3 regions of the Delftia sp. DT-2 genome follow, and region 2 is predicted to be linked to each of the others. Evidence: predicted binding sites of a transcription regulator. Region 2 holds the regulator's gene; each other region holds the start of a gene.
What was found. The regulator FNR, encoded in region 2, switches genes on or off when oxygen is low (the NO sensors DNR and NnrR bind a similar motif). The targets are predictions, from matches to a motif close to TTGATNNNNATCAA.
Positions count from the first base shown of each region.

Region 1: PO605_RS04005 (type IV pili methyl-accepting chemotaxis transducer N-terminal domain-containing protein) is a predicted target of FNR. The motif match lies at 4,711-4,724, and genes of this name have one in related genera.
Region 3: PO605_RS01185 (FeoA family protein) is a predicted target of FNR. The motif match lies at 3,151-3,164, and genes of this name have one in related genera.

Region 1 is NZ_JAQOTI010000002.1:325,371-331,788, forward strand. Features, by position in the region: gene PO605_RS03990 (class I SAM-dependent methyltransferase) at 1-836, shown strand, start outside; gene PO605_RS03995 (MFS transporter) at 833-2,074, shown strand; gene PO605_RS04000 (response regulator) at 2,079-2,750, opposite strand; gene PO605_RS04005 (type IV pili methyl-accepting chemotaxis transducer N-terminal domain-containing protein) at 2,779-4,677, opposite strand; gene PO605_RS04010 (ChaN family lipoprotein) at 4,838-5,722, shown strand; gene PO605_RS04015 (putative bifunctional diguanylate cyclase/phosphodiesterase) at 5,726-6,418, opposite strand, start outside.
Region 2 is NZ_JAQOTI010000004.1:395,070-401,487, reverse strand. Features, by position in the region: gene ccoN (cytochrome-c oxidase, cbb3-type subunit I) at 1-367, shown strand, start outside; gene ccoO (cytochrome-c oxidase, cbb3-type subunit II) at 387-1,019, shown strand; gene PO605_RS09245 (cbb3-type cytochrome oxidase subunit 3) at 1,031-1,168, shown strand; gene ccoP (cytochrome-c oxidase, cbb3-type subunit III) at 1,196-2,113, shown strand; gene ccoG (cytochrome c oxidase accessory protein CcoG) at 2,191-3,645, shown strand; gene PO605_RS09230 (FixH family protein) at 3,703-4,017, shown strand; gene PO605_RS09225 (hypothetical protein) at 4,200-4,487, shown strand; gene fnr (fumarate/nitrate reduction transcriptional regulator Fnr) at 4,569-5,288, opposite strand; gene hemN (oxygen-independent coproporphyrinogen III oxidase) at 5,450-6,418, shown strand, end outside.
Region 3 is NZ_JAQOTI010000001.1:258,120-264,537, reverse strand. Features, by position in the region: gene PO605_RS01205 (hypothetical protein) at 1-119, shown strand, start outside; gene PO605_RS01200 (YkgJ family cysteine cluster protein) at 214-561, shown strand; gene PO605_RS01195 (hypothetical protein) at 612-806, opposite strand; gene feoB (ferrous iron transporter B) at 821-2,764, opposite strand; gene PO605_RS01185 (FeoA family protein) at 2,761-3,117, opposite strand; gene PO605_RS01180 (YkgJ family cysteine cluster protein) at 3,313-3,633, shown strand; gene PO605_RS01175 (Lrp/AsnC family transcriptional regulator) at 3,658-4,128, opposite strand; gene PO605_RS01170 (amino acid permease) at 4,267-5,706, shown strand; gene PO605_RS01165 (amino acid aminotransferase) at 5,782-6,418, shown strand, end outside.

The sequences.
Region 1 (6,418 bases), on a different contig from region 2:
TGCGGCGCGGCCAGCACGCGCCCGTGAGCTACCTGCTGGCCACCGATGCGCTGCGCTACCTGCACAGCGCATCGCCCGAGTCCTGCGGCGCGGCCTGGCTGTTCCGCCTGCGCTCGCTGCGCCACTCCGCCACGCTGCTGCGCGGCCTGGTCGAGCACGGCCCAGCGGGCGACGGCACGGCCTCCAGCGCGCCCATGGCCACGGGCAATGCCGAAGGCTGGGCCGCCGCCGCGCGCGCCCAGATCGGCCAGGAGCAGCGCGCCGTCAGCGTGCCCGCCGCGCTGCAGGTGCTGGGCCAGGTGCCTGAAGCCAGTGCCGCGCGCCGCATGCTGGACCTGGGCGGCGGCCCCGGCTGGATCGCGCTGGCCCTGCTGCGCCGGCAGCCCGCGCTGCAGGCCAGCGTCTTCGACTGGCCCGAGGCCGTGGCCGTGGCGGCAGACAACGCCCGCCAGTCCCGCCTGTCCGACCGCTTCACCGCCCTGGGCGGCAACCTGGCCACGGACGGCATAGGCAGCGGCTACGACCTGGTCTGGTGCTCGTCCGTGCTGCACTTCGTGCCCGATGCGGCAGCCGTGGTCGCCAAGGTGTTCGACGCGCTGGCGCCCGGCGGCGTCTTCGTCTGCGCCCATGCCGAGGTGGATGAGACGCCCGAAGCCGCCCTGCGCACCCTGCCCTACTACCTGCCCATGCGCCTGCTGGGCCGCAGCGTGACCCGGCGCGGCGAGCTGCAGGCGCTGCTGGCGCAGGCGGGTTTCGAGCGCATCGAACGCATCGAGTCGCGCGAGTTTCCGATGGCACCGCTGGCCGTGCTCATTGCCCGCAAGGCCGCGCCATGAAGGCCGCAGCTCCCCGCCCTGTCTGGCTGCTCCAGGCACTTTTCGGCTGGCTGCACCTGGCGCTCACCGCGCCCAGCGTCTACCTCTGGCTGGGCCTGCCCCTGGTCATGCGCCAGCATGGCTGGTCGGGCACGGCCATCGGCCTGTTCCAGCTGGCGGGCCTGCCCGCGCTGATCAAGTTCGCGCTGGCCGCGCCCGTGGAAGCGCGCAGCGCGAACGGCCGGCCGCGCTACCGCGCCTGGGCGCTGGCCCTGTGCCTGGCTTATGCGGCCGTGCTGCTGGCCCTGGGCTGGCAGCAGTTGCTGGCCGAGCGCCTGTGGCTGTTCGGCCTGGCCTTCGCGGCCGCGCTGGCCGCCACCTGGGCCGACATTCCCGTCAGCGCCCTGGCCATCCGCCTGCTGCCCGCGTCCGAGCGCATGCGCGCCGGGGGCGTGCGCGCAGCGGCGCTGTCGCTGGGCGCCATCGTGGGCGGCGGGATGATGCTGCTCATGCAGGCGAAATGGGGCTGGCACGCGCCCTTCCTCTGCCTGGCCGGCGCGCTGGCCCTGGGCGCCCTGCTGCTGGCCTGGGTGGTGCGCCATGAGCCGGGGGATGCGCCCTCACCCCTGCTGCTGCCTGCGCCCAAAGCTGGACTGGCCGCCATGGTCCGCGGCTATGGCGCCCAGCCCGGCGCCTGGCGCTGGACCCTGGTGCTGGTCAGCTACTTCCCCTTCATCGGCGCGGCCTGGTTCTACCTCAAGCCGCTGATGCTGGACCATGGCTTCGCGCCCGCCCAGGCCGCCCTGCTGGCCGGCATGGGCGGCGGCGTGGTGGCTGCGCTGGCGGGCGCGGCCTCGCCCCTGCTCACGCACCGCCTGGGCACCCGGCGCGCCCTGCCCCTGTATGCGGGCGGCAACGTGGCGGCGCTGGCGCTGCTGGCGGCCGTCATCGCAGCCGGCGCCCCGGCCCCGGGCCTGGTCGCGGCCGTGGCCTGCGTGGCAGCAGCCATGGGCGCCTCCTCGGCCTGCGTCTTCGGACTGATGATGCAATTCGCCCGCCCGCGCTGGCAGGCCTTCGACTACGGCCTGCAGGCCAGCCTGTTCGCCGCCAGCCGCATGCTGGTGCCGCTGGCCGCCGGCGTGGCGCTGGACGCCGTGGGCGCGGCAGCCATGCTCACCGGGCTGACCGTAGCGGCCGCGCTGGCCTGGGTGTGGGCGATGCGGTGTGCGGGGGATGGTTGGGCTTCAGCCACAGCGTAGGCCGCTAATCCCGCTGCCGCTCCGACGCATACACCGCCGCCTGCACGCGCGAGCTCAGGCCCAGCTTGCGCAGGATGTGTTGCACATGGATCTTGACCGTGGTCTCGGCAATGTCCAGCGTGCGGGCGATTTCCTTGTTGCTGGCGCCTCGGGCGATCTGGACCAGCACCTCTTCCTCGCGCGGGGACAGCGGCGAGGCCGGGGCCTCGTCCGGCTCGGGCGCCTGGGGCTCGGGCGCGCCCTGGGACTGGAAGGCGGCCACCAGCTTGCCCATCATCTCGGGGCTGACCACAGGCTCGCCGCGCGCGGCGCGGCGCAGGGCCTCGGACAGCAGGTCGCCGTCGATGGTCTTGAGCAGATAGCCCTGGGCGCCGTTGCGCAGCGCGGCCGCCAGGTCCTGGCCGTCCTCGCTCACGGTGAGCATGACGACGCGGCTGCCGGGCGATGCGGCCCGCAGGCCCGCGATGGCATCGACGCCCGGCACGCCGGGCAGGTGGTTGTCCAGCAGGATGACCTGGGGCGCAAGCGCGGGTACCAGGCGCAGGGCCTCGCCCGCGTCGCCGGCCTCGCCGACCACGCGCAGGCCTGCGTCCTGGGCGATGAGGGCGATCAGGCCGCGGCGGAACAGCGTGTGGTCGTCGATGACGAAGACGGAGATGGGGCTGGAGAAGGACATGGGGCGGTCTTTTTCTTGCGGGAGCGTGTCACGCGTTCGAGGGGAGGGCCTGCGCCGGCGCCCCGGCCGAGGCCGACGGCGGCAGCTCGATGAGCACGCGCGTGCCCTCGCCGGGGCGGGAGTGGACATGGACCAGCGCCTGCGCCAGCAGGGCGCGCTCGCGCATGATGCCCAGGCCCACATGCAGCGAGTCCGGCGCCACGTCGGCGGGGACGAAGCCGCAGCCGTCGTCGCAGACTTCGAAGCGCCAGGGGTGGCGCCCCACGCGCAGCTCCACATGCCTGGCACCCGCGTGCTTGCGCACGTTGGACAGCGCCTCCTGCACCATGTGCAGCACCTGGATCTGCACGTCGGGCGCCAGCGGCAGGCCCTGGCCCGACATGCTCAGCGAGGTGGCAATGCCCGTCTGGTGCTCGAACTTGGACAGCGTGGCGCGCAGCGCGGCCTCGATGTCCTCGGCGCTGGTGCGCGTGCGGAAATGCACCAGCAGCTCGCGCACGTCGGCATAGCATTCGCGCACGCCCACTTCCAGCTCGCCCAGGCTGCGGTCGCGCGCCTCGTCGCGGCCCTTGGCCACGGCGTCGCGCAGCAGCTGGGTCTGTATCTTGAGAAAGGCCAGCGACTGGGCAATGGAGTCATGCAGCTCGCGCGCGATCAGGCCGCGCTCCTCGGCCACGGCGGCCTCCCTCTCCAGCGCCGTGGCGCGCAGGCTTTCCATGGCGCTGGCCAGGTGGCGCGCCATGGCGGACAGCAGGTCGCGCATGTCGTCCGTGAGCACCACGGTGGAGCGAAAGAACAGGTTGACCTCGCCCAGCAGGCGCTGCTGCAGTTGCACGGGGATGCTGACCACGGTCTCGAAGCCGGCCTCGCGGCAGTGGGGCAGCTGCAGGTCGCTGGCCGGGGTGATGGGGATCACGCGCAGCCGCGCCTGCTCGCGCGGCTGGCCGCACAGGCAGGCGCCCGTGTGCAGGCAGTGCTCCTGCACCGACATGGACTGGGGCAGGCCGTCGCCGGCCAGCAGCACGTAGCGCTCGTTGGCCTCGTCGGACCAGCGCACCGTGGCCGCATCGGCCTGGGCTGCCACACGGATCTGGCGCACGAACCCTTCGGCCAGGGCCTGGAGGCAGGCCGCCTCGGAGGCCTGCACGCTGACCGCGTACAGCGCCTGCAGCTGCTGGTGCTGCACGTTGAGGCTGGCGGTCTTCTCGCGCACCTTGTCTTCCAATTCGGCGTGCGAGCTCTGCAGCGACTGGGCCATCAGGTTGAAGCCTGCGGCCAGCTGGCCGAACTCGTCGTCCACCTCCACGCTCATGCGCGTGTCCAGGTGTCCGCGCCGCATGCGCTCCAGCGCCGAGCGCAACTGGCCCACGGGATGCAGCACCAGCCAGTAGCTGGTGGCCATGAAGCTCACGGCCGCGATGATGGCCAGCGCCATCAGACACATCTGAAACAGGTGCAGGATGGCCGTCCAGCGCGAGAGCCGGTCCTCGATGGCTTCGACAAAGCCGTCCACCTCGCGCACGAAGGCGTCGGCGCTGCCCATGATGGCCTGCGCATCAGCCTGGTCCTCGGCCTGCCAGCGCGCGTGCAGCGCGCTCCAGTCGCGGCGTATGCGCTCGTAGCGCGCCCTGACCTCGTCGCTCCAGGGCACGAACAGCGGGCGCGACATGTCGCCGCTGCGCAGCAGGTCCAGGCTGGCGTCGAACTGCTGCGCGCGCGCCTGCCACTGCGCAGGCGCCTCGTTCTGGCGCGCCATGGCCATGCGCACCATGCTCATGCGCAGCCGCCCGGCCTCGTTCACGGCGGCCGCGCCGCCTTCCAGCTGCCAGGCCACCCACAGCGTGAAGCCGATCGATGCCACGGCCGCCAGCAGGCAGGCCGCGCCCATGAGCAGCAGCTTGGTCGAAAGCGAGGGCTTGCCATGCATGGTTGCACTGTAGCCACGGCACATTTGCGCGTCTTGACCTGAATCAAGCGCCGCCCGTTTGCGCCGTGCCCCGCCCCGATTCCTAGGATCCTTTCAACTGCCCCCAATGCCCACAGGGCCTATGGGGCCCCCGGGCGAGGCCAGTGTTTAGCATGGGGCCATGCAAGTCCGCTCCCACCTCCGCCCCTTCATCCGCACCCCGCGCCTTGCCGGCCTGGCTGCGGCCGCATGGCTGGCGGCAGCCCTTGCCGGCTGCGCCAGCTCCTCCACACCGGCGCGGGACTGGACGCAGCAGCTGCAGCGCTGGTCCGACGCGCCCATCGTGCTGCTGGGCGAGCAGCACGATGCGGCGGCCCACCAGGCCTGGCAGCAGGCCACGGTGGAGCAGTTGGCAAAACAGGAGCGCCTGGCCGCGCTGGTGATCGAGATGGCGCCGCGCACGGGCTCCACGGCCAGCCTGGCGCGCGACGCCTCCGAGGACGCTGTGCAGCAGGCCCTGCAATGGCAGGACGCCGCCTGGCCCTGGCCGCGCTACCGCGGCGTGGTCATGGCCGCCGTGCGCGCAGGCGTGCCCGTGCTGGGCGGCAACCTGCCCCGCGCCGACATGAAGCAGGCCATGCGCAACCAGAACCTGGACACCCACCTGCCGCCCGAAGCCTGGCAGCGCCAGCTCGACGCCATCCGCGAAGGCCACTGCGGCCTGCTGCCCGACACACAGCTGCCGCCCATGGCCCGCATCCAGCTGGCCCGCGATGCCAGCATGGCCGAGGTGGCCAAGGCGGCGATCAGGCCCGGCAAGACCGTGGTGCTGGTGGCCGGGCGGGGCCATGTCCTGCGCGGGGTGGGCATCCCGACCTGGCTGCCGGAGTCCGCAGCAGCCAAAGTGGCCGTGGCGCAGGCAGGCGAGACATCGGTGGCGCACGAATCCGATGTGGACTGGCTGCAGAAGACGGACGCCTTGCCGGCCAAGGACCACTGCGCAGAGCTGCGCGAGAAGTTCAGGAACCCGCCGGCACCGCGGGCGGATGCGGGTCGGGTGGACTGAGCTTCACCCCTGCACGGCCCACATTCCCTCGTTGCCCGAGACCCACTCGCCGAACGCCTGCGCAGGCATGGGCTTGCTGCACAGATAGCCCTGGAAGAAGTCGCACCCCTTGCCGCGCAGGAATGCCAGCTGCTCGGCCGTCTCCACGCCCTCGGCCAGCACCTTCAGCCCCATGGCATGCCCCAGCGCGATCACCGACCCGCTGATGGCCATGTCGTCGGCGCTGTGCGGGATGTCGCGGATGAAGCCCTGGTCGATCTTGAGCAGGTCCAGCGGGAAGCGCTTGAGGTGGGCCAGCGAGGAATAACCGGTGCCGAAGTCGTCGATGGCCAGCCGCAGGCCCTGGGCGCGCAGACGGCGCATGACGGCCAGGGCCTCCTCGGGGCGCTCGGCCAGGGCGCTTTCGGTGATCTCCAGCTCCAGGCAGTGCGGGGCGAAGCCCGTGGCGGCCAGCGCGTCGGCGGTGGCACCGGCGATGTCGGTCAGCAGGAACTGGTGCAGCGAGACATTGACCGCGATGGTCATCTCGGGCAGGCCCTGATCGCGCCAGCGCTGGCCCTGGGCGCAGGCCTCGCGCAGCACCCACAGGCCCAGCGCGCCGATGACGCCCGAGCTTTCGGCCACAGGGATGAAGCGGGCCGGGGAGATGAGGCCCTCGTCCGGGTCCAGCCAGCGCACCAGGGCCTCGGCGCCCAC
Region 2 (6,418 bases):
CCTGATCACCATGGGCTCGCTGTACTACCTGATCCCGCGCCTGTTCGGCAAGACCAAGATGCACTCGGTGGGCGCCATCGAGCTGCACTTCTGGATGGCCACCATCGGCATCGTGCTGTACATCGCCGCGATGTGGATCGCCGGTGTGATGCAGGGCCTGATGTGGCGCGCCGTCAATCCCGATGGCACGCTGACCTACACCTTCGTCGAAAGCGTCAAGGCCAGCTATCCGTTCTACGTGATCCGCGTGGCCGGTGGCCTGCTGTACCTGGGCGGCATGCTGGTCATGCTGTGGAACACCTGGAAGACCGCGATCTCCGGCCGTTCCGTGAAGGTGGCCGTGCCTGCCGTCGTGGCCCACGCCTGAGCGTCTAGGAGCATTACTCATGTCCGATCACAACCATAGCGCTCCCAAGAGCTTTTCCCACGAGAAGGTGGAAACCAACAATTTCCTGCTGATCGTGCTGACCTTGCTGGTGGTCGCCGTCGGCGGCCTGGTGGAAATCGTTCCGCTGTTCTTCCAGAAGTCGACCACGGAAGCGGTGGCGGGCCTCAAGCCCTACACGCCGCTGCAGCTGATGGGCCGCGACGTCTATCTGCGCGAGGGCTGCTACAACTGCCACTCGCAGATGATCCGCCCCTTCCGCGCCGAGACCATGCGCTACGGCCACTACTCGGTGGCTGGCGAGTTCGTCTACGACCACCCCTTCCAGTGGGGTTCCAAGCGCACGGGTCCCGACCTGCACCGCGTGGGCGGCAAGTACAGCGACGAATGGCACCGCATCCACCTGAACAACCCGCGCGACGTGGTGCCCGAGTCCAACATGCCTGCCTACTCCTGGCTGGAGAAGAACAAGGTGGATGACACCGTGGTCGCCCAGCACATGAGCGCGCTGCGCAAGGTGGGCGTGCCCTACAGCGACGAGGAAATCAGCGGCGCCGCCGAGCAGGTCAAGGGCAAGACGGAAATGGACGCCGTCATCGCCTACCTGCAGGTGCTGGGCCGTTCGGTCAAGTAAAGGAGAGCGACATGGACATCACCACCATGCGCATCGTGGCCACGCTGGCCTCTCTGGCCTGCTTCATCGGTATCTGGTGGTGGGCGTTCGCCCGCCGCAACCAGGCCCGTTTCGAAGAGGCCGCCCAGCTGCCGTTCGAGCAAGACTGAGTCCCTCCACCAGAACGAGAACTTCCCATGAGCGATTTCGTAAACAACTTCTGGTCGATCTATGTCACGGCGATCACGCTGGGCGGCATCATCGGCTGCCTGCTGCTGCTGTATCTCACCGCACGCAAGAAGGTGGTCCCCTCGGCCGACAACACCACGGGCCACGTCTGGGACGAGGACCTGCGCGAGCTGAACAACCCCATGCCCAAGTGGTGGATGTGGCTGTTCATCATCACCTCGGTGTTCGGCTTCGCCTACCTGGCGGCCTATCCGGGCCTGGGCTCGTTCGCGGGCAAGCTGGGCTGGACGCAGCTGGGCGCCTATGAAAACGAGATGGCCAAGGCCCGCGCGGACCTGGAGCCGCTGTACGCCAAGTTCACGAGCATGAGCACCGAAGACATGGCCAAGGACCCCCAGGCCATGGCCATCGGCGAGCGCCTGTTCATGAACAACTGCGCGCAGTGCCACGGCTCGGATGCACGCGGCGGCAAGAGCTTCCCCAACCTGACCGATGGCGACTGGCTGCATGGCGGCACGCCCGACAAGATCAGGGAAACCATCACGGCGGGCCGCATCGGCATCATGCCGCCCATGGCCGCTGCCGTCGGCACGCCCGATGATGTGCGCAACCTCTCGCACTATGTGCTGAGCCTGTCGGGCAGCCCGCACGACTCGCTCAAGGCTTCGCTGGGCAAGTCCAAGTTCACGGCCTGCGCCGCCTGCCATGGCATGGACGGCAAGGGCAACCAGGCCCTGGGCGCGCCCAACCTGACCGATGACATCTGGCTGCACGGCTGGGGCGAGGCCGCCATCACGGCCATGATCAACAACGGCAAGCACAACGAGATGCCTGCCCAGAAGGACAAGCTGACCGAGGCGCAGATCGCGGTGCTTGCCTCCTATGTCTGGGGCATGTCGCACAAAGACGGCGCAGTCCGTCAATAAGGACAGGGGGCGGCGCTGCGGCGCCGCCTTTTTGCCTTTTGAGTTTTCAGATATTCCAAAAAACCAAGGAACCCACCATGAAGCCCGAGAACGGGGATGATGCCGGGAAGCCTCCCCGCAAAGTCATTCCGATCACGCCTGCCGACCCGGACCCGGGCCAGCTGGTGTCGATGTTCGAGTCCGAGAAGAAGGTCTACCCGCGCTCCATCAGCGGTGTCTTCGCACGCTGGCGATGGGCTCTGGTATTTCTCACCCAACTGGTTTTCTATGGCCTGCCCTGGCTGGAATGGGGGCAGCGCCAGATGGTGCTGTTCGACCTGGGTGCGCGGCGCTTTTACCTGTTCGGGCTGGTGCTGTACCCGCAGGATTTCATCTACCTGGCGGGCCTGCTGATCATTTCGGCGCTGGCGCTGTTCCTGTTCACGGCCGTGGCCGGTCGCCTGTGGTGCGGCTTTTCCTGCCCGCAGACGGTCTACACCGAAATCTTCATGTGGGTGGAGCGCAAGGTCGAGGGCGACCGCAGTGCGCGCATGCGCCTGGACAAGAACGGCTGGACCTTTGAAAAGCTCTGGAAGAAGTCGCTCAAGCAGTTGCTGTGGATTGCCATTGCCCTGTGGACCGGCTTCACCTTCGTGGGCTACTTCGTGCCCATCCGCGAGCTGGGCGGCGAGCTGCTGGCGCTGCAGGGCAGCTGGCAGGTCTTCTGGGTGCTGTTCTACGGCTTCGCCACCTATGGCAACGCCGGCTACATGCGCGAGCAGGTCTGCAAGTACATGTGCCCCTATGCGCGCTTTCAGAGCGCCATGTTCGACCGCGACACCATGATCGTCAGCTACGACACGGGCCGGGGCGAGCCGCGCGCGCCGCGCACCAAGAAGGTGGACTACAAGGCCCAGGGCCTGGGCGACTGCATCGACTGCAAGATGTGCGTGCAGGTCTGCCCCGTGGGCATCGACATCCGCAACGGCCTGCAGTACGAATGCATAGGCTGCGGTCTGTGCATAGACGCCTGCAATTCCATCATGGACAAGATGGAGTATCCGCGCGGCCTCATCCGGCTGACCACGCAGAACGCCATGGCCGGCCTGTGGCGGCGGGCCCAGGTGCTGCGCCGCATCTTCCGTCCGCGCGTACTGGTCTACTCGGCCGTGCTGATCGGCCTGAGCATGGCCATGATCGTGAGCCTGGCGCTGCGCCAATCGGTCAAGGTCGACGTGATACGCGACCGGGCGTCGCTGTCGCGCATCGTCGCGGGCGGCAAGCTGGAAAATGTCTACCGCCTGCAGATCATGAATGCCACCGAGCAGGCCCAGCGCTACCGCATCAGCGCCCATGGCCTCGACGGGCTGGAGCTGGCGTCCGAGCAGGAGGTCGAGGTCGGCCCGGCCGAGACGCGCGGCATTGCGGCGCGGCTGCAGATTCCCTACGGTTCCGCCGAGCCGGGCTCGCACACCGTATTCTTCGATATCGATGCCGTGCATTCAGGCGCGGGACGCGCGTCCGAAAAGGCCGTCTTCCTGGTGCCCCGGTGATATGTCTGGCCGGCGCCGCCCAGGCTGCGCCGGCTGTTTGAAAGAAAGAGGTTATCCATGTCTTCCAGTCCCGCAGTCTCCGCGCCCGCCACGGCCCCTTCGCATCCGGACGCCGGCAAGCCCTGGTGGAAGTTCGCCCATGTCTGGCTCGTGGTGGCCGGCCCGGCCGCCGTCGTGGTGGCTGGCGTGGTCACGGCCGTCATTGCGATCAATGGCGCCGATCCCGTGATCGATCCTGACTATTACCGCAATGGCATCACCATCAACGAGCGTGCCGATGGCGTGCGCGAAGTGCCCAAGAGCCTGGCGCCCGCGGTCACCGGCCGCAACCACGCGGCCACGCCCGCGCAGGACCATCCCACGGACCGCTGAACGCAGGAAAATGCCGTGCACAAGGCCGCAGTCGCGGCCTTTTTTGTATGGTGGATGGCATCTCCAGCATGCGCGAGGGCCAAGGGTTTCCTACAGGCAGTGCAGGGTGCGCAGGGCTTGGCACGGTGCGCGGGCGGCGCGCACAATGAAAGCCACCCCTCGACAGCTCAAGGAGATCGCTGATGTTGGCCCAACGCTGGATGTGGATTGCCTGGCCGGCCTTTCTGGCCGCCGCCGTGATGGAGATGCTGGTATTCGCCTTCGTGGACCCGCTGGAGCTGCACTGGCTCGGCGACCTGGGCTGGTCGCGGCAGGGAATCTACACGCTGGCCTTCTTCGCCTTCTGGGGTGTGACCATGCTGTCCAGCCTCATGACCACCATGCTGGGACGCTCCACGCACGATCTCAACGACGGCGTGGTCTCCGAGCCGGACCCAAATCTGGCCATGCAGGGCCTGGGGCGCGATTGAACCTGCGTGCACTGCAATGGCAATGAACAAGGCCCGCGATCGCGGGCCCTGTTCATTGCCGGGGGGCGGGGTCTTGCGGCCTCACTGGCACTGCTGGCTGTTGACGATGCGCTTGAGCGCGTCCGTGTCCAGGATGCGCAGATGGCGCTGGCGCACCTCGATGATGTTTTCTTCGGCAAACTTCGAGAAGGTGCGGCTCACCGTCTCCAGCTTCAGGCCCAGGTAGCTGCCGATTTCCTCGCGCGTCATGCGCAGCACCAGTTCCGACTTGGAAAAGCCCCGGGCGTGCAGGCGCTGCACCAGGTTGAGCACGAAGGCGGCCAGGCGCTCCTCGGCACGCATGCTGCCCAGCAGCAGCATCACGCCATGCTCGCGCACGATCTCGCGGCTCATGACCTTGTGCACATGGTTTTGCAGGGCCGTGACCTCGCGCGACAGGTCCTCCAGCTTGTCGAAGGGCATGACGCAGACCTCGGCGTCTTCCAGCGCGACCGCATCGCAGGTGTGGTGGTCGTTGACGATGCCATCCAGGCCGATGATCTCGCCGGCCATCTGAAAGCCCGTGACCTGGTCGCGCCCGTCCTCGGTGGCCACGCAGGTCTTGAAGAAGCCCGTGCGGATGGCGTACAGCGAGGTGAAGGACTCACCGTTGCGAAACAGCAGGCCGCCGCGCTTGACCTTGCGGCGCGTGGCCACGATGTCGTCGATGCGCTGCATCTGCTCGGCATCCAGGCCCATGGGCATGCACAGCTCGCGCAGGTTGCAATTGGAACAGGATGCTTTGATGGTCTGAAGGTTCATGGAGTAAACATCAGCGGCGCAGCAGTGCGCCGGCGGTGACCTCGTGGATGGCGATGAGTTGGATCAAATTGTCGCAGCACTGCCGCGAACAACTCTTGATATGAGTCAAGGACGCGGCCAATGGGCTGCGGCACAGTGGACGACATTAGAGGAAAAAACCCATGACCGCTGTCACCCCAGAGCTGCTGCGTCGCTTCGACGTACCGGGGCCCCGATACACCTCGTTCCCCACGGCCGATCGTTTCGTGGAGGCTTTCGGTGCTGAAGACTATATCCTGGCACTTGAGCACCGCAAATCGAGTACCGCAGCGCGGGCCATGCCTTTGTCGCTGTATGTGCATGTGCCGTTCTGCGAGTCGCTGTGCTACTACTGCGCCTGCAACAAGATCGTGACGCGCCACCACGATCGCGCTGCCGTCTACCTGGACTACCTGGCGCGCGAGATGGCCTTGCACACGGCCCATTGCGGCAAGGGCCAGGCCGTCAGCCAGCTGCACCTGGGCGGCGGCACGCCCACCTTCTTCTCGGACGATGAGCTGCGCACGCTGATGGCCCTGCTGCGCGAGCATTTCAAGCTGGAGCCGGGCGGCGAATACTCCATCGAGGTCGATCCGCGCACCGTCAGCGTCGAACGCCTGGCCGTGCTCAAGGAACTGGGCTTCAACCGCCTGAGCTTCGGCGTGCAGGACTTCGACGAACAGGTGCAGATCGCCGTGCACCGCGTGCAGCCGGCCGAGCAGGTGTTCGCGCTGGTGGCGGCCGCACGGCAGCTGGGCTTTGCCTCCATCAACGTGGACCTGATCTACGGCCTGCCCAAGCAGACGCCCGAGTCCTTCGAGCGCACGCTGGCCCAGGTCAATGCGCTGCGGCCCGACCGCATCGCGCTCTATGCCTATGCCCACCTGCCCGAGCGCTTCAAGCCGCAGCGGCGCATCGCGGCCGAGGACCTGCCCCAGGGCGCCGACAAGCTGGCCATGCTCTCGCGCTCCATCGCGGCCTTCATGGACGGCGGCTATGTCTACGTGGGCATGGACCACTTCGCCTTGCCCGAGGACGCGCTGGCCGTGGCCAAGCGCCAGGGCCGGCTGCATCGCAACTTCCAGGGCTACAGCACCCAGCCCGACTGCGAC
Region 3 (6,418 bases), on a different contig from region 2:
CACGCCATACGCGCGTGCCCTCCTTCTTCGGGCCGCGCCGGCATTTCGCGGCCCGGGTGCGTGCGCTGTTCGTGCGCATCCACACCTTCTATCTGAAGTTCCTCCAGGGCCATACCTAGGGCCGCACCCCCTCTTCCCAGCCTTATGCGCCGCCCCGGGCACCGGGCGCGGCAAGCCTGTGCGTGCCCTGCTGTCTCCCGAAGAAGAACTTCCATGTCCGAAGCCCTGCATCCCTGCCTGAACTGCGGCGTCTGCTGCGAACACTTCCGTGTCGAATTTTCCGTCTACGAACTGCGCTCCATGGGCGGCACCGTTCCCGATGAACTGGCCCATGAGGTCCACGGCAACCGCTGGCGCATGAACGGCACCGAGCGCCGCCCCGTGCGCTGCACGGCCCTCACGGGCCGCTGCGGCGAACAGGTGGCATGCAGCATCTACGAGCAGCGCTCATCGACCTGCCGGGAATTCGAGATGGGCACGGACCGCTGCAACGCTGCGCGCCTGGCGCATGGCCTGCCTGCGCTGGATGACGGCGCCCGCATCTGGCTGGCCGCTGCCTGAGCGTGCAACCGGCCGGAGGCCCGGCGACCGGCCTGGCGACCGATCTGGCGCTATGGCTGGCGCCTGTCCGGTGCGCAGCTGTCTCCGCCGCAGGCGCTGCAGCCGCCGCAGCCGCCTCCGTCCTTGGGCGCCAGCGACGGATGCAGCTGACCGGCCTTCAGCCGCCAACGCGCCGGCAGGTAGCGCCAGACCAGGGACACGGCCGCCACCATCACGATCACGCCCACGATGATGTTTTGCCACATGCTCAATGCCCTCCTCAGCCCGCGCCCAGCGCGAGGGCCACGCGGTAGGTGATGAAGCTGGCCAGGTAGGCCAGCGCGAACAGGTAGCCCGTCATCAGCAGCGGATAGCGCCAGCCATTGGTCTCGCGCCGCACGGCCGCCAGCGTGGAAATGCACTGGGGCGCGAACACGAACCAGGCCAGCAGCGACAGCGCCGTGGCCAGGGACCAGGTATGGGCGATCAGCGGCCCCAGCTGCTCGGCCATGGCCTCGTCGCTGGCAGCGGACAGTGCATAGACCGTGCCCATGGCACTGACGGCCACTTCGCGCGCGGCCATGCCGGGCACCAGGGCGATGGCGATCTGCCAGTTGAAGCCGATCGGCGCCAGCACCACCTCCAGCCAGCCGCCGATGCGGCCTGCAAAGCTGTAGCGGATGGCCGCTTCGGTGACGCCATCGGGCGGCGCCGGGTAGCTGGCCAGGAACCACAGCACGATGCTCACGGTCAGGATGATGCCGCCGACGCGGCGCAGGAAGATCATGGCGCGCTCGTACAGGCCCAGGGCCAGGCTGCGCGGGCTGGGCCAGCGGTAGGAGGGCAGCTCCATCAGCAGCGGCGTGGGGCCGGCGCTGCGGCCCACCAGCTTGGCCACGCCGGCCACGGCCATGGCACTGGCGATGCCGGCCACGTACAGCGCGAACAGCACCAGGCCCTGCAGGTTGAAGATGCCGCCCACCGTGCGCTCGGGAATGAAGGCGCTGATCAGCAGCGCATAGACCGGCAGGCGCGCCGAGCAGGTCATCAGCGGCGCGATCATGATGGTCACCAGGCGGTCGCGCCAGCTGGTGATGGAGCGCGTGGCCATGATGCCGGGCACGGCGCAGGCGAAGCTGGACAGCAGCGGAATGAAGGAGCGGCCCGACAGGCCGACCTTGCCCATGATGCGGTCCAGCAAAAAGGCGGCACGAGGCAGGTAGCCCGAATCCTCGAGTGCAAGGATGAACAGGAACAGGATCAGGATCTGCGGCAGGAAGACCAGCACGGCGCCCGTGCCGGCGATCACGCCATCGGCCAGCAGGCTGCGCAGCGCGCCTTCGGGCATGTGCTCGTTGACCAGGGCCGAGACGGCCGAAACGCCGCCCTCGATGCCATCCATCAGCGGCTGTGCCCAGCTGAACACGGCCTGGAACATCAGGAACAGCGTGGCTGCCAGCAGCAGCATGCCCCACAGCGGGTGCAGCACCACGGCGTCGATGCGGTCGTCGCGCCGGGTGTCCACCACGGGCTCCTTGACGCAGTCGGCCATGATGCGGGCCACCTGCTGGTGCAGGGCCAGCACCTGCTCGCGCGCATCGCCCGGGCGGGCCGGGGCCTGCAGCTGCGGCGCCGCCAGGGCGCGGGCTTCGGGGCCGTCCAGCCATTGCAGCAGTTCGCGCGCGCCGTCCTGGCGCACGCCCACCGTGGACAGCACGGGCATGCCCAGGGCGCGTGACAGCGCCTCGCGGTCGATATCGATGCCCTGGCGCCTGGCCATGTCGCTCATGTTGAGCACCAGCAGCATGGGCAGGCCCAGGCGCTGGGCCTCCAGCACCAGGCGCAGGTTCAGGCGCAGATGGGTGGCGTCGGTGACGCAGACCAGCAGTTCGGGCGGCGCCTCGCGCGCATGGCGACCCGAGACGATGTCGCGCGTGATGCGCTCATCCTCGCTGTGCGCATGCAGGCTGTAGGTGCCCGGCAGGTCCAGCACGCGCACGCGCCGGCCGCTGGCCGTGCTCAGCCAGCCTTCCTTGCGCTCCACGGTCACGCCCGCGTAGTTGGCCACCTTCTGGCGTGCGCCGGTCAGCAGGTTGAACAGCGCCGTCTTGCCGCAGTTGGGATTGCCCAGCAGGGCCAGGCGCAGTGCGGAATCACCGCTGCCGCCGCCGCCCTGGGCAGGCTGCAGCGGCTGGATGAGTTTGGGAGAGGACGACGCGCTCATGCCACCGCCTCCGGCGCCACGCGCACCAGGGCCGCCTCATGGCGGCGCAAAGCGAACGTGGTCTGGCCCACGCGCACGGCCAGCGGGTCGTCGCCCGGAAAGCCCGCGGCCAGGATGCGCACGGGCTCGCCGGGCAGAAAGCCGATCTCCATGAGCCGCAGCAGCAGTTCCTGCTCGCTGGCATCGCGTGCGGCATGGAGCTCGACCACGCGCGCCGATACCTGGCGGGGCAGGGCATCAAGGGTGATGGCCGTGGTGGCAGCAACGGCGGCAACGGCAGCAGAGGAGGACATGGGAGGCGCGGACAGCGTGGACGGAGCCGCAGCGTCCGTCGCGGGGTTCATCGAATGCATGGCGTGTTGTATCAATTGATTTTTATTCTCATTTTGATTTTGATCGAACCCGGGCGGCGGGACCGCGCATGGTATCGGAGTGCGGGACAGGGTTTTGCGTTCCCGGCTTTGCCCCCTGGCGGGCCCAGGCGGGCGGCGCGCGGCACAATGGCGGCCGACGCCGACACGGCCTTTGCGCACTCCCCTCCCCACGCCATGACCCATCCCTGCCTGAGCTGCGGCGCCTGCTGCGCGTCGTTTCGCGTGGACTTTTCCGTGCACGAGTCGCAGGCGCAGGGCGGCCGCGTGCCAGCCGGGCTGGCCGAGGAAGTCACCGACCACACCTGCCGCATGCGCGGAACCGACTGGGCGCGTCCCCGCTGCGCGGCCCTGGTCGGCAAGGTGGGCGAGAAGGCCCATTGCGGCATCTATGAATGGCGCCCCTCGCCCTGCCGCGAGTTCGCCGCCGGCAGCGATGCCTGCAACCGCGTGCGCGTGCGCCATGGCATGCAGGCGCTGGACAGCGGCCTGCTCTAGCAGCCTGCCAGGCGCCACCAGCCGTCATTCCACCGGCAGCCCCGCCAGCTGTCCCTTGAATTCCTGCAGCGAGAAATGCGTGTGCACCTGGCGCACGCCGGGCAGCCGGTGCAGGCGGCTGAGCAGCAGATCGGAATAGGCGTCGAGATCGCGCGCCACGACGACCAGCAGGAAGTCCTCCGGCCCCGAGATGCCATGGAACATCACGACCTCGGGAATGGCGCAGACCGCTTCCTGGAAATGGCGCGAGGACTCCTCGTTCTGGTGGTCTATGCCCACCATCACGAAGGCCAGCACGCCAAAACCTATGGCGCGCCGGCTCAGCGCGGCGTGGTAGCCGGTGATCACGCCCTCGTCCTCCAGCCGCTTGATGCGCCGCCATGACGGTGACTGCGACAAATGCACACGCTGCGCCAGCTCCCCCGAGGTCAGCCGCGCGTTGTCCTGCAGGGCGCGGATCAGCAGCCGGTCCGTTCTGTCGATGTCGATTGGCATAAACCACCTATGAATTCATGTTTCACAGAATAACTTATCCAAGATCAAGTCGATTTAGGGATAACTACTAAACGTCCCGCGAAGGCCGTCCATAGCATCCGCCTCCGAAGCCCCCCACAGCAACGGAGACAACAACCCATGCCAGCCTTCGAAGACATCGTCCAGCGCGAAGCCGGACTCCAACAGCAGCTGTCCGCCGGACAGATGACCATGATCGCCATCGGCGGTGCCGTCGGCACCGGCCTGTTCCTGGGCAGCGGCTTTGCCATCGGCTTTGCCGGGCCCAGCGTGCTGATCAGCTATGCCATCGGCGCAGTGATCTCGCTGCTGCTCATGGGCTGCCTGGCCGAGATGACGGTGGCCCACCCGACCTCGGGCTCGTTCGGCGCCTATGCCGAGCACTACATCAGCCCGATGGCCGGCTTCATGGTCCGCTATGCCTACTGGGCCTGCGTGGTGCTGGCCGTGGGCACCGAGGTGACGGCCGTGGGCCTGTACATGGGCTACTGGTTCCCCGAGGTGCCGCGCTGGGCCTGGGTGGTGATCTTCTCGGGCGCGCTCATCGGCGTGAACATGATGAGCGTCAAGGCCTTCGGCGCCGTGGAGTACAGCTTCTCCATGATCAAGATCATCGCCATCGCGGCCTTTATCGTGGTCGGCGCCTGGGTGGTGTTCGGCGCCCGTCCGGACGGCGTGGGCTTTGCCAACTACGTCAACAACGGCGGCTTCTTCCCCAACGGCCTGTGGGGGACCTGGGTGGGCGTGATCATCGCCATCTTCAGCTACCTGAGCATCGAGATGATCGCGGTGGCCGCCGGCGAGGCCAAGGACCCGCAGCGCGCCGTCACCAGCGCCTTCCGCTCCACCATGGTGCGCCTGGTGGTGTTCTACCTGGCCACGATCGCGCTGATGCTGGCCATCGTGCCGTGGTCGGCCGCCGGCAAGGAGGGCAGCCCCTTCGTCAAGGTGATGGAGATCATTGGCCTGCCCGGCGCGGCCAGCGTGGTCAATTTCGTGGTGCTGGTGGCCGCCCTGTCGGCCATGAACAGCCAGCTGTACATCACCACCCGCATGATGTTCAGCCTCTCGCGCGCCGGCCATGCGCCCGCCGTGCTGGGCCGCGTGAACTCGCGCGGCGTGCCGCTGCCGGCGCTGCTGCTGTCCTGCCTGGGCATTGCCGTGGCCACGCTGTTCAACATCATCAATCCCGAGCAGTCCTTCATGCTGATGATGGCCGTGGCCATGTTCGGCGCCATGTTCACGTGGTTCATGATTTTCGTGACCCACCTGTTCTTCCGCATCCACTGGGTGCGCCAGGGCAACAAGCCGCTGGCCTTTCGCATGTGGGGCTTTCCGGTGCTGACGCTGCTGGGCGCGGCGCTGATGCTGGCCGCCCTGGTGTCCACGCTGTTCACCGACGTATTCCGCCTGACCGTGCTCACGGGCCTGCCCTTTTTGCTGCTGCTGGCCGCCGTCTACGCCATCTGGTATCGCCGGCCGGCCGGCCAGCCCTCCCCTCAGACCCCAACCCCACCCCAGACCCTAACATCCACCCAAGCCCAGGTTCCCGCCCGGTGACATCCGGCCTCCCGTTTCTCTCTCTGCCTTAGACACATGACGACTCTTGCCCCCCTCGATACCGCCCGCGCCTCGATGTTCAGCCACGTCCCGCCCTACCCCGGTGATCCCATCCTGTCGCTGATGGAGGCCTTTCAGCAGGACCCACGCGCCGACAAGGTCAGCCTGAGCATCGGCCTGTATTTCGACGAGGCCGGCCGCCTGCCCGTGCTGGACTGCGTGCGCCAGGCTGGCGATGCCCTGGCCCGCGAGCAAAGCCCCAGCGGCTACCTGCCCATCGAAGGCATTGCTCCCTACCGCCAGCTGGTGCAGGACCTGGTGTTCGGCGCCGGTCATGAGGCCGTGCGCAGTCAGCGCATCGCCACCGTGCAGACCCTGGGCGGCTCGGGCGCGCTCAAGCTGGGCGCGGACTTCATCCAGCACTATTTCCCCGGCGCCGAGGTCTGGCTCAGCGATCCCACCTGGGACAACCACCTGGCCATCTTCCAGGGCGCGGGACTGCGCACCCACAGCTATCCCTACTACGACGCGGCCACGGGCAGCCTGCGCTTCGACGCCATGCTGCAGACGCTGCGCGAACTGCCCTCGGGCAGCGTGGTGCTGCTGCATGCCAGCTGCCACAACCCCACGGGCGTGGACCTGTCGCGCGAGCAGTGGCAGCAACTGATCCCGGTGATCGTGGAGCGCGGCCTGATCCCCTTCGTGGACATGG